One region of the Lysinibacillus sp. UBA5990 genome, then DNA from elsewhere that is predicted to be linked to it. Evidence: predicted binding sites of a transcription regulator. Region 1 holds the regulator's gene; the other holds the start of a gene.
What was found. Region 1 encodes NrdR, which represses ribonucleotide reductase genes. Its sites were predicted from a motif close to AACACNATATATNGTGTT; they were not measured.
Positions count from the first base shown of each region.

Region 2: B3D94_RS10385 (vitamin B12-dependent ribonucleotide reductase) is a predicted target of NrdR. The motif match lies at 3,451-3,468, and genes of this name have one in related genera.

Region 1 is NZ_DJAY01000011.1:174,379-180,827, reverse strand. Features, by position in the region: gene thrS (threonine--tRNA ligase) at 1-21, opposite strand, end outside; gene dnaI (primosomal protein DnaI) at 451-1,380, opposite strand; gene B3D94_RS08320 (replication initiation and membrane attachment family protein) at 1,408-2,772, opposite strand; gene nrdR (transcriptional regulator NrdR) at 2,789-3,259, opposite strand; gene B3D94_RS08310 (glyceraldehyde-3-phosphate dehydrogenase) at 3,441-4,463, opposite strand; gene coaE (dephospho-CoA kinase) at 4,668-5,261, opposite strand; gene mutM (bifunctional DNA-formamidopyrimidine glycosylase/DNA-(apurinic or apyrimidinic site) lyase) at 5,275-6,147, opposite strand; gene polA (DNA polymerase I) at 6,160-6,449, opposite strand, start outside.
Region 2 is NZ_DJAY01000011.1:589,591-596,039, reverse strand. Features, by position in the region: gene B3D94_RS10390 (hypothetical protein) at 1-558, opposite strand, end outside; gene B3D94_RS10385 (vitamin B12-dependent ribonucleotide reductase) at 833-3,403, opposite strand; gene B3D94_RS10380 (lipoate--protein ligase family protein) at 3,592-4,422, opposite strand; gene B3D94_RS10375 (rhodanese-like domain-containing protein) at 4,627-5,013, shown strand; glycine riboswitch at 5,453-5,529, shown strand; gene B3D94_RS10370 (amino acid permease) at 5,694-6,449, shown strand, end outside.

The sequences.
Region 1 (6,449 bases):
TAATTTAATCATTTCTGACATATTCGTTGCACTCCTTTGTTTTTGTTGAATACATAATGATTGATGGAATGTTGACTAGTGAATAAAGTGATACGGCTGCTTATATGAGCGCTCTACAACTCGGATTGAGCGAGGTCTTTCCACAAAAATAAAAAAAGCCCCGTCCCTCACGAAAGGGACGAAGCGTATGCTCGTGGTTCCACCCTTCTTCCTTCCGACTTATCAAGTCAGACGAAGCTCAAGGCTAGCTAACGGGCTAGGGACCGGCGAAAGATTATCCCTTTCGCTGCTCAGCAGGTAGTAAATGATGCGTTCATACTAGGAAGCTTTCAGCCTTTGACTTCCCTCTCTAGAAGCTGATACACAAAATTCATGTCCTCATCAATGCATATTGATATTTAGTATATGAGTCAGTATACGCTCGATTGTTGAAAAATGCAACTACCAATGTTACATCCTACGGTTATTGCCACGCATTTCAATTGGCTCTGTTAAGGCTTTTATACGCTCCATTATACGCCCTGCCTTGACAACCTCAATATCACCTTTTTGCGATTGGGCTAAATGGTGCTCTAATTCTCCATAATTAAAATTAGATGTAATAAACGTTGGCAATTGTTCAGCCATCCGATAATGGAAAATAGTCCCTAAAATTTCATCTCGTGTCCAGGCGGTCATTGTTTCTGCCCCTAAATCATCGAGCATTAAAACAGGTGCCTTTTTAATATAGTCTATTTTTTCATTCAATGTATTATCGCCAATAGCATTTTTCATTTCCCGTAAAAATTCTGGCACGAAGACAACAACTGAACGTATTTTAATAGACGCTAATTCATTGGCAAGAGCACCAAGCACAAAAGATTTCCCTACACCGAATTTACCGTATAAGTAAAAACCTTTTGATGGTAAATGACCCGATTCTTTTGTCGCTTTTACAAATTGTGCTGCTTTTTGGGCAATCATCACTCGAGACTCATCATCAATACTTAAATCTTGAATAGTTGCTTGAAGCACATCTTTTGGCATATGCATACTGGCAATCATATTCGCGACATCCCGACGCTCTTCTTCTCTGATTTTTTGCTCACAGCGTACATAATCAATTTCAACGGTATTCCGAACTACCCTTAAAGTAGGAATGAAGCCTTTTAAATAGTTTGTACAATGTTCTGTGTTATCACAACCACAGCATTCCGTAGATTGACTAATAAATTCATGGAGCTTAGGTAAATTTCGTTCGATATTATCATAGCTTAATTCATCTGCATGACGTGCTATAAATTCTTGTACTCGTGGGTTTTCTAAAATTTCACGTCGCATGGCTTCATAGCGTTCTTGAAACGAAGGTACATTAATAGCTCGTTTTAATGGTCCATTTATAGGTTCGATTGTTGCTCACCTTCTTTACTATTCACTTTTCCCTAGCATTTCTAAGATTTTTTGACGTTCTTTTTCAAAATCTATCGTGCTAGAAGTACTTTCCTCTTGTTTCTCATCACGTTTATAAAACCACTCAGGGACTTTTTCTTCTCGTTGATGTCCTGAACGTCCCTTAACTCGCTGACTCGTTTTAGTGGTTGTTTGAGGTTTGTTTTTCCAAGTTGTATATTTATCATGCTCCTGGCGTGCAAGCTCCATTGCTTCTTTAGCCGTTTGAATATTTTTACGAACCCAATGATCCGCAATTGTTTCCACATATTTTTTAGGTAACTTCATATCCGTTGTTAACATAACATACTCAAGTAACGCATTGACTACCCCAATCGGCATGCCGTGCTGCACAATTAAACTTTCTGCAAGTTGTACAGAGGTTTGCAAAGGTTCTTTCCCATTATTAATGTCACGCAACACTTGAATAGGAGCCGTAGTCTCTAAATAGTGTTGTAGCTCTTGATCCTTCGATTTTTGTCCGGTTTCTTCTACTGGCAACGGCTCGCTAACTCTCGCTATTTTTGGTGGCTCTTTTGACATCGTTAACTTGTAGAAATCAGCAGCTGCCTTGCGTAAGCGCTCTTGTGAAATCCCTAAATCATCGTCTAAAGCAAGAATCACTACTTTTTGCATATCAAGTGCTGTTAAATGATATAAAAATGCCAGCTTCGCAATAGCCTCACGAACTTCTAATGTCAGTAAATTGGATGGCACCAATTGCTCGGATAAACCAGCTTGTAACAGATCGAAGTCAAATTGCTCCAAATAAAAGGGATACACCCTTTGTTGTTTATCCTGACGATTCGTATCCCCTTGTAAATCTGATGGAATATTGGAATGAACGGGCTTATAGACATCTATAAAAGCACGAGATACATCCTTAAAATCCGCGTCCCTCACAGGGGATATAAAACGTTGCCGTAAATTACGATATGCCTGCTCTCCAATTTTGCTAAATAAAAACATCGACAACAACGGGTCTTTCATAAAGCTTTCCGCATCTAATGGGCGCTGTAGCTCATATAAAAAACTTCGCTCACCAGCATTTTCTTTTTTCCATGTACGTAGTAAACCAATCGCTTCAAGGGCTATACGTGCCTCAAACACTTTACCAATAGGCAGACCAAGCACATTCATTAAATAATAATGTGTCATTTGCTGCTTTGGTATATGCTCTGCTTCTGCCCATAAAGTTAAATAAAAGCTAATAGGGTCAGAGCCCGTTAACGGTTGATAGAATAATGTTACTAATTGACGCTCTTGAGTAGAAAATGCATGAGGTAGACGAATGTCAAAAGGATCGCCAGGCTGCAATTCCTTATATAAATGATTCAACGTCATTCATCCTCTCTATTTTCTATGATTTCTGCTCCGTTTGACGTTGAATAATATCTTTAATCTCCTCGATAAAGACATTGATATCTTTAAACTGTCGGTAGACCGATGCAAAACGGACATAAGCCACCTCATCAATTTTGGCTAAGCGATCCATTACCAATTCACCGACATCTTCTGAGCGTACCTCTGAATTTCCAATACGACGAAGATCTTTTTCAATTGATAGGACAAGTTGCTCCAGTATATCAAGCGCAACTGGGCGTTTCTCACAGGCACGAATAAGTCCACGAAGTACCTTTTCACGGCTAAATTCCTCTCGTGAACCTTCTTTTTTCACTACAACTAATGGGGTCTCTTCAATTTTTTCAAACGTTGTAAAACGGAATCCACATGACTCACATTCACGACGTCTACGAATTTCTTTATTATCATCTACTGGCCTCGAATCCACAACACGCGTTCCGTTAAATTGGCAAGATGGACATCTCATATAATTACTCTCCTGGTTTACAACAATTTAATATTTCTATTATAACAAATTTCCTACATATAAGAAAAGTGCATTCACGTAGTGAGCTCATGATAAACCTAAAGCACCTAAAGTACAAGGAAAGTTTAAAAAAAAAGCACATTGAAACCAGTTAGATTTCAATGTGCTCAAAATGAAAATATTATGCGTTTACCGTTTCTAATGCATTAGCCACTTTTTTCACTAGGTCAACAACGCGTGCAGAGTAACCCCACTCATTATCATACCAAGCAAGTACTTTCACTTTACGGTTACCTAATACCATTGTGGAAAGTCCATCGACTGTTGATGAGTAAGTAGTTGTGTTGTAATCAGAAGATACTAGTGGTTCAACTGAGAAATTTAAAATGCCTTTCATTGGACCTTCTGTTGCAGCTTTTACGAATGCTGCATTAACAGCATCAACTGTTACATCTGTATTTAAATCTACCACAAGGTCAACTAAAGAAACATTGGGTGTTGGAACGCGAAGTGCCATACCATGAATTTTACCTTCTAACTCAGGTAGAACTAATTTTAATGCTTTGGCAGCGCCTGTAGATGTAGGGATAATGGATTGTGCACACCCACGTGCACGACGTAAATCTTTATGTGGATTATCTAAGTTCTTTTGATCGTTTGTATAAGCATGAACAGTCGTCATTAAACCATTTTCAATACCAAATGTATCATTTAATACTTTTGCTACTGGTGCTAAGCAGTTTGTTGTACAAGAAGCGTTTGAAATTACATCATGTTTAGCAATATCAAGTTTGTCATCATTAACACCTAAAACAATTGTTACATCTTCGTTTTTACCAGGTGCTGTTAAGATAACTTTTTTCGCACCCGCTTCTAAGTGCATTGCTGCTTTATCACGTTCATTAAATTTACCTGTAGCTTCAATAACGATATCAACACCCATTGTAGCCCAAGGTAATTTTAATGGATCGCGTTCGCTAATAATTTGAACACGTTTGCCATTTACAACTAAAGCATCGCCTGCTGGTTCTACTGTACCCTCAAATGTTCCGTGATTTGTGTCATACTTAATCAAATGTGCTAACGTTTCTGCTGGATAGCTAGCGTTAATAGCAACAATATTTAAATTTTCTTGTACGATCGCTTGGCGGAAAACCATACGTCCGATACGTCCGAAACCATTAATAGCAATTGATACTGTCATTTAAAAATCCTCCTGTGAGTACATACTCAGATTAATTATATACTTTATGGTGATTAGTATAACACAATTTTAAAAAAGATGAACATTATATACTAATATTATTAAAGTTCTTATTTTCTGAAAAATTATCTTTTATTATGGCATTCGCCCATAAAAAAATGTGTAGCAAGATTTACTTGCTACACATTTTTAGTTTGAAACACTTTAAATTACACCCCAGAAAGCTAGAATTTTTTTTAATTGTTCCTCTGTATTTTCCAAATTCTCATTATTATAAATAACTGCATGGGCTCCCTTTTCTTTGACAGACATAGGTAACTGTGAGTGCATGCGCGCTAAGGCATCCTCTTCTGATAAATGATTGCGTTCCATTAAACGTCGAAGCTGAACCTCTTCACTTACTGACACTACAATGATACGCTCTACAAAATGCTGAAGCTTACTTTCAAATAACAGAGGAATATCCATAACAACATGCTCGTGACCGCCCTCTAAATAGGCATCACGTTGTCGTAGCATTTCCTTTCTAATGGCCGGATGCATAATATCATTTAAAATTTTGCGTTTGGCAGGCTCATGAAAAATAATGTCTCCGAGCATTGTCCGATTTAAATTGCCATTCTCTAGTAAAATATCTTGGCCGAAGTTTTCTGCAATAAATGCCAATGTCTCCGTTCCTGGCTCGACGACATCTCGCGCTACAATATCTGCATCAACAATCGGTAACCCTAGTTCGAGCATCATTTTTGCTACTGTACTTTTTCCGCTTGCAATACTTCCTGTAAGTCCGATAATCATTGTTAAATCCCCTTTAATGTTGACAATTTGGGCAAAAAACCGATGTACGCCCACCAATCGTCATTTGACTTGTTGCCGTTTCGCATGCTGGGCATAACTTTTTCCCATACATTCTCAAACGATTCTGCATGCTCCCAGCTTCCCCATTAATATTTCGATAATCAGAGATGGTTGAACCACCTGCTTCAATACTTTGACGCAAAACAGCAACGATCTCCTCAAATAATGCTCGTTTACGCTGCTCACTTATACGGTTCATTTTTCGAGCAGGATGAATTTTCTGAGCAAACAACGCCTCTGTTGCATAAATATTGCCACAGCCCGAAATGACTTGCCCATCCATAATCACTTCTTTTACGGCCTTATTCTCATATTTTGGTAATTTTGATTTCGTTATAAAAAAATCACACGCTAATTCATCAAACGGCTCTGGTGCCATTTTTGTTAAAGGTACATGATCTTCAATTTTTGCCAGAAATCGTAGTTCACCAAAGCGTCGTATATCTGAATAAATTAAGTAACCACCATCAGCCATCTTAAATGTAGCATGTATATGCTTTTGGAATTTTGCTTCATCGATGTCTTCTGGTGAATTCACAACAAACCATGCACCTGTCATTCCTAAGTGACTAACAAGAACATAGGGGACCTCATCTTTCAATAAGTGAAAGAAAATATATTTCGCACGTCGTTCAATTTTTGTAATCGTCATTTCAGACAACGTTAATTCAAATGCATCAGGCTCTGCTTGTTTAACGATACATTGTTTCCCCTCACTAAAAGAAAAGTGTACCCTTTCAGATAGCTGAACATGTTGAATTGTACGTCCTTCAACCTTTGGCTTCAATGCCTGGACGACACCTTCTACCTCTGGTAATTCAGGCATTTGAACCCCTCCTTATTTTGCTTCATACCATGTCGAACCATGGTTAAAATCTACTTTTAGCGGTACGGAAAGCTCAATTGCATTTTCCATTACCTCTGGCACAATTTTTTCTAGCAACGCAATCTCTTCCTTAGGTGCTTCAAAGATTAACTCATCATGCACTTGTAAAAGTAGCTTTGCCTGCATATTTTCTTTTTTTAATCGAGCATCCATATCAATCATCGCTTTTTTAATAATATCCGCGGCACTTCCCTGAATCGGGGTATTCATCGCCGTACGCTCAGCAAAGCTTCTTAAATTAA
Region 2 (6,449 bases), 420 kb from region 1:
AACGGATTCGTAAGCTATCGGAGTTTTTTCTGCGAAAGCCTTGAGTTCAACATACCACGCGGGTCCTTCAATTGTTTCAATTAAGCTTTCATATAATAAATTATTAGGGAACTTATTAGCCCTTTTTTCTCTAAGAGCAATGAACGTATTAAGATATAGTTTCTTTTTAATAATATTGTTTTCTAGCACAGCACTAAAAAGGTTGATTCTTTCCTGATTTCGTAATTCCACATTTTCTTTTGATAACGGATATGTAATTCCTAAAATTTCATCTGCAAATCGCGTTTCACCTTTCACATACTGAAAACCATGGAACAGTTCATGGACAAGAAGAGAATATAAACTTTCATAATTCTCACACAAATCCATATTTACAATTGCTGTTGGATAATCATTATAGAGAATAAGTGTACAACCTATAAATCGCTCATCCCAATTAAAAATCTGATAATGATTTTGTTCACTTCTTTTCATTCTAGGATGGTTAAATAAATAAACATAATTTTTATCATATAGTGCGTAAGCAACCGATTGAAATCCTGACCAATAGTGATTCAAATTTTAATTTATTAAGTCTTGAGAAATTCTGTTAAGATAGTTATTCATTTTTTATCCCCCATCTACTAATTCAATATATATATTCTATTTGAAATAAAAAATTTCCTTTTACTATTGATATTCAATATCGGACTACAAACTTTATTGATTTGCCAATGCCAGCATTACAACCAAAGTTCGTTAAGACATAAAAACACCCCTTTGGATTAAAATAATCTAAGGGGTGTTTCATCATGGCTTTATTTAAAGCTACAAGATAGCATTTTCTACGATTTTACAGGCCGCATTTTAACTGTGCGCCACAGTTTGTACATGTATTACAGCCGCCCATTTCTTCGACTGTTCCTTTACGACATACTGGACATGTATTTCCTACGTCCGAGCCAATTACCGTCGTGGACTCTAGTGCTTGAATCGTATCAACTAATACGACTGGACGTTTTGTATGTTCTTCTACTAATTCTTCTTCAAATGATAATTGATCCATATCATTTTCTTCAGCTTTTAGCGTAAGTACCTGTGAATCACGGCTACCATCCACATAGACCGTACCACCTTTAGCGCCACCTTTATATAGTCGCTCGTATACTTTTTCAACTTGTTGTACAGTATAGCCTTTTGGTGCATTTACTGTTTTAGAGATCGATGAATCAATCCACTTTTGAATAATACATTGTACATCAGCATGTGCCTCTGGTTTTAGCTCCATTGCCGTTACAAACCATTCTGGAAGCTCTTGCTCATTAGCCTCTGGATGACGATCTAAATATTCTTTTACAATTTCAGCTTTTACTTCAATAAACTTACCTAGACGACCAGAACGGTAGTAAGTGAAGGAGAAGTATGGCTCAAGACCTGTTGCTACGCCTACCATTGTTCCTGTTGAACCAGTTGGGGCAACCGTTAATAAATGCGAGTTACGGATACCTGTTTCTAAAATTTGCTCCTTGATGTGAGCAGGCATTTTTTGCATAAAGCCTGTTTCTGTAAAAGCTTTACGTAAACGAGCTGTTTCTTCGTCCGTAGCACCTACTAAGAATGGGAAGCTTCCACGCTCTTTAGCAAGCTCTGTAGACGCCTCATACGCTGTTTCAGCAATTGTTTTAAAGATTTCATCGACTAAAGCATTACCTGCTTCAGAACCGTATTCTTTCTCACAATAAATGAGTAAATCAGCTAAGCCCATTACGCCTAAACCAACACGACGCTCACCTAGTGCTTGTACACGGTTTTCTTCTAAGAAATATGGTGTTGCATCAATAACATTATCCTGCATACGAACGCCTACACGAACCGTTTCACGTAGTGCTTCGTAATCTACAGTTTGGTTGTCTTTATTTGCAAATTGTGCAAGGTTTACTGCTGCCAAGTTACACACTGAGTATGGCGCAAGTGGCTGTTCCCCACATGGATTAGTTGCTACAACGCTTTGACCATATGCCTTTGCATTCGTCATATCATTCGCATTGTCGATAAAGAAAATTCCTGGCTCTGCAGAGTATGTTGCACATACGTTAATTAAATTCCACAATTCTTTCGCTTTGATCGTGCGATATGTGCGGATTTTATAACCCATTTTCTCCCATTCGCGAACGTCACCTACATTATGCCATTCTGTGTTGTAAGCGTGCATTTCTTCTTTCGAGTATTCTTCAACCGCTGGGAAACGCAGTTCGAAATCAGCATCGTTTTCAACAGCTTCCATAAATTCTTTTGTTAATGTTACGGAGATGTTTGCACCCGTTAAGAACTCTGAGTTATGAACAGTATATGTGCCACCATCACGTAATTTATTTTCAGCCTCACGAATAATTGCTGTATCAAATCCACCTAAACCTTCAATGCTTTTATAGTTTACAATGCCTTGATACATAGCTTCTTCCTGCATAGAAAGTGGCTTGAAGTTTAATTTTTCTTTAGCTAGACGAATGATTGTTTCATCCGTTGTATTTTCAATTAGGTAACGCAGAATACGTGGGTTTTGCATTTTCGAAATAATAAACTCCACAATATCTGGATGCCAATCGGCAAGCATAATCATTTGTGCTCCACGACGTGAGCCACCTTGCTCTACAAGATGTGTTAATTTAGCAATATCATCTAACCAAGAAACAGAACCAGATGATTTACCGTTTACACCACGTGCCAGTGTGTTGCGTGGACGTAATGTGGAACCATTTGTTCCTACTCCACCACCACGGCTCATAATTTCCATTACTTGCTTACGGTGATCACTAATACCTTCACGTGAATCAGCGACAAAAGGCATTACGTAACAGTTAAAGAATGTTACATCTGTTTCAGATCCTGCTCCGTATATTACTCGTCCTGCTGGAATGAACTTTAAGGACACTAATTGCTCATAAAATTTTTCAAACCATTCTTGGCGTTTTTCTGGCGTTTTTTCAACAATCGCCAGTCCTGTTGCATTTCGTTTAGCGATTTGTTCATAAAAAATCTCAAGAGGCTTCTCTAGCACGTCAATTGAACGCGTAATCACACCCGTTTCTTGCTCTTTTGGATCGTCTAAAGCACTACGATAATCTTCCTCAATCAAAATATCTGCTGTTTTTGTAGTCATGTCCAGCTTTTGAATTGTCCCTAAACCACGTGCAGGGAATTTTGGATCAGCTTTTACCGTTAAAACAACAAAGTCACCGGCTTTCAGTGTTTTCTTTTCTGTGTCTTTAAACGAGTAGCGATCGATCATGACAAGTCTTGATACACCTTTGTGCGTGATATGCATATCAGGCGTTACAGGGTGTACCTGCGGGAATTGTTCGATATCTTTGTTTAACTGTTCAAATTGATTGTTTACATCGGGTTGATGATTTGTGAGTACCATCGTTTTGCCTCCCTTACAAAATAAATACACAATATCATGTGTTGTTAAACACTACATATTGTGTATATGTCTTTAAAAAAGATACTATATATAGATTTTCAATTCAACTCTTGCTTTTTTCAATAGAATCAGAACTACTTGTAATAGCAAGGATTGAACGCTAAAAAATATTTTTTTTATACCATTTTTTACTTTTTGAAGTTCCACTCATCAGATGCATATTTTTTTTCTTCTAATGCACGGACATAATCTAACTGCTCCTCAGAAAGTGTAAATGGTTTTAATTCAATTTGCAACGATTTTGCAAAACCATCTCGAAAAGCAGTGACACATTGTTCAACTGTCACAGGTTCTTCCACAAGACTGTTAATCGCTACTGCTTTTTCTGGTAATTTTCTGCGCATACGATCCTTCGCTTCTTCACTCGAAAAATTAAAGACCGATAATAACTTCTCCTGATCTAAATCTAATAAAATGGCACCATGCTGCAATATAACACCTTTTTGACGTGTTTGCGCACTTCCCGCTATTTTTTTCCCTTCGACTACTAGCTCATACCAGCTTGGAGCATCAAAGCATACAGCACTTTTCGGACTCTTTAAGTCTGCTCTTTTCTCCTCTGTATCAGGGACACTAAAATAGGCATCCATCCCTAGGTTATGGAAACCTTGCAAGATTCCCTCACTTAGCACACGGTACGCCTCTGTCACTGACTCTGGCATATTTGGATAGCTTTCTGTTACGATGACACTATATGTAAGCTCATGCTCATGCAACACAGCTCGTCCACCAGTTGGTCGACGTACAAAACCTAAGCCTTGCTCACGTACAGCATCTAAATTTATATCTTTTTTAGCCTGCTGAAAATAACCGATTGATAATGTTGCTGGTTCCCACTCATAAAAACGAATGACTGGTGGAATTAACCCCTCACTATGCCAATCAAGTAATGCTTCATCTAGTGCCATATTAAAAGAAGGACTACATTTCCCTGAATTTAAAAAATACCAAGTTGTCATATGTTCATCTCCTACAATTTATAAAAATACCTCAGGCCCCACCTGCGGTTCAACCTTAACGAAGATTACGTTACAGTTCAAGTTGTTGCTTTTGAAACGATATCGACGAATTCGCCACAATCTAGTTAATTTTATCAAACTCATTGGACTATCGCTAGCGCATCTTTTATAATAATAAAGAAGATAGAAAGGGGTAAGAAAATCTTGGACATACTTATCACAATCGGTGTCGTTTTAGTAGTCATAATTGCATACATCGGTATTAATGCACTAAGACTCAAAAAAGCTGTAACCAACTTAACACAAGAACAATTTATTGAAGGCTATCGTAAAGCACAACTAATCGATGTTCGTGAACAAAAAGAATTTGATGCTGGTCACATTCTTGGAGCACGAAACGTTCCTTCCACAACATTACGTCAACGTTATAAAGAAATTCGCCCAGATTTACCAGTATATTTATACTGTCAAAATACAGGCCGTAGCTCACGTGCTGCACTATTTCTTAAAAAACGTGGGTACAACCAAATTTACCAACTTCAAGGTGGATTCAAAACTTGGACAGGTAAAATAAAAGCCAAAAAATATTAATATTTCCCTAAAAAAGTCGTCTCAAAGAACTAGGAGACGGCTTCTTTTTATACAAAAAATTCAGAGTTTCTACTATATTATATCTATTGCAAAATTTTAAGTGGCTATTTATTGCATTTTACATAAAATAAATGATCCGCTTCCTCTTCCCAACAATCGTCCCATCATCATTTAGAGATTACTTTAATGGCCTTCACCATTCTTCACATAAGCCTTTCGTATTTACCCGTTTCCTCAAACTAGTGAAATCTTTGTATGTCCAAAAATACTAATTTTCGTTAGTAATTTTTATTTATGCACTACATTCTTCTATTTTTCTGAAAATAATATAAATTTATAGTTGAATAATTGTAAAAGCACTGCTAGGATATATAATATCTTAAAATAATATATAATTATAAAATTAATAAGCTATGAATGCTATGGATCAAACTATAGCAGGAGCAGTTCTGGAGAGAGCGCAATTTGCGTCGCCGAAGGGTTCACTATCTCAGGCAAAAGGACAGAGGAGTAATAACAGCTTTTTTAAGCGATGCCATACGAAGGTTAAGATGATTTGATGAAACATCCGTGATCAAATGGTATTTGTTATTCTGACGTTTTTCCGAGACTAGTGTCACAACTAGTCTCTTTTTTATTTTTCCAGTCATCATTTTTTAAGCATCTTTGGGGGGATTAACGTGGAACAGCAACAATTAAAACGTGAATTAAAAAATCGCCATGTGCAGCTTATTGCCATTGGTGGGACAATAGGAACTGGTTTATTTCTAGGCTCTGGGAAAGCTATTGCGTTAGCAGGGCCTTCGATCATCCTTGCCTATTTAATTGTCGGAACGGCACTCTTTTTTGTTATGCGTGCATTGGGCGAACTATTATTATCGAATTCAGGATATACATCATTTACAGATTTTGCCTCCGAATACATAGGGCCATGGGCAGGATATGTAACAGGCTGGACCTACTGGTTCTGTTGGATCATGACGGCGATGGCAGATATTATCGCTGTGGGGGTTTATACACAATATTGGTTTGATATCCCTCAATGGGTTCCAGCTATTGGTTGTTTAGTATTATTACTACTGCTGAATTTATTGACGGTCAAACTATTTGGGGAGTTAGAATTTTGGTTTGCTATCATTAAAGTGATTACCATTGTGGCGCTCATTATCCTGGGTCTTATTATGTTAGTGACAGGCTTTCAAACAAGCTCTGGGACGGTTTCAGTAGATAATCTTTGGGTCCACGGAGGCCTGTTTCCAAATGGAGTATATGGCTTTTTAATGGCCTTCCAGATGGTTGTTTTTGCTTTCGTCGGTGTGGAATTAGTAGGAGTATCTGCAGCCGAGACTGCAGACCCACAAAAAAACATCCCTTCTGCTATTAATAAAATACCATTTCGAATTTTACTCTTTTATGTAGGGGCACTGTTTGTCATC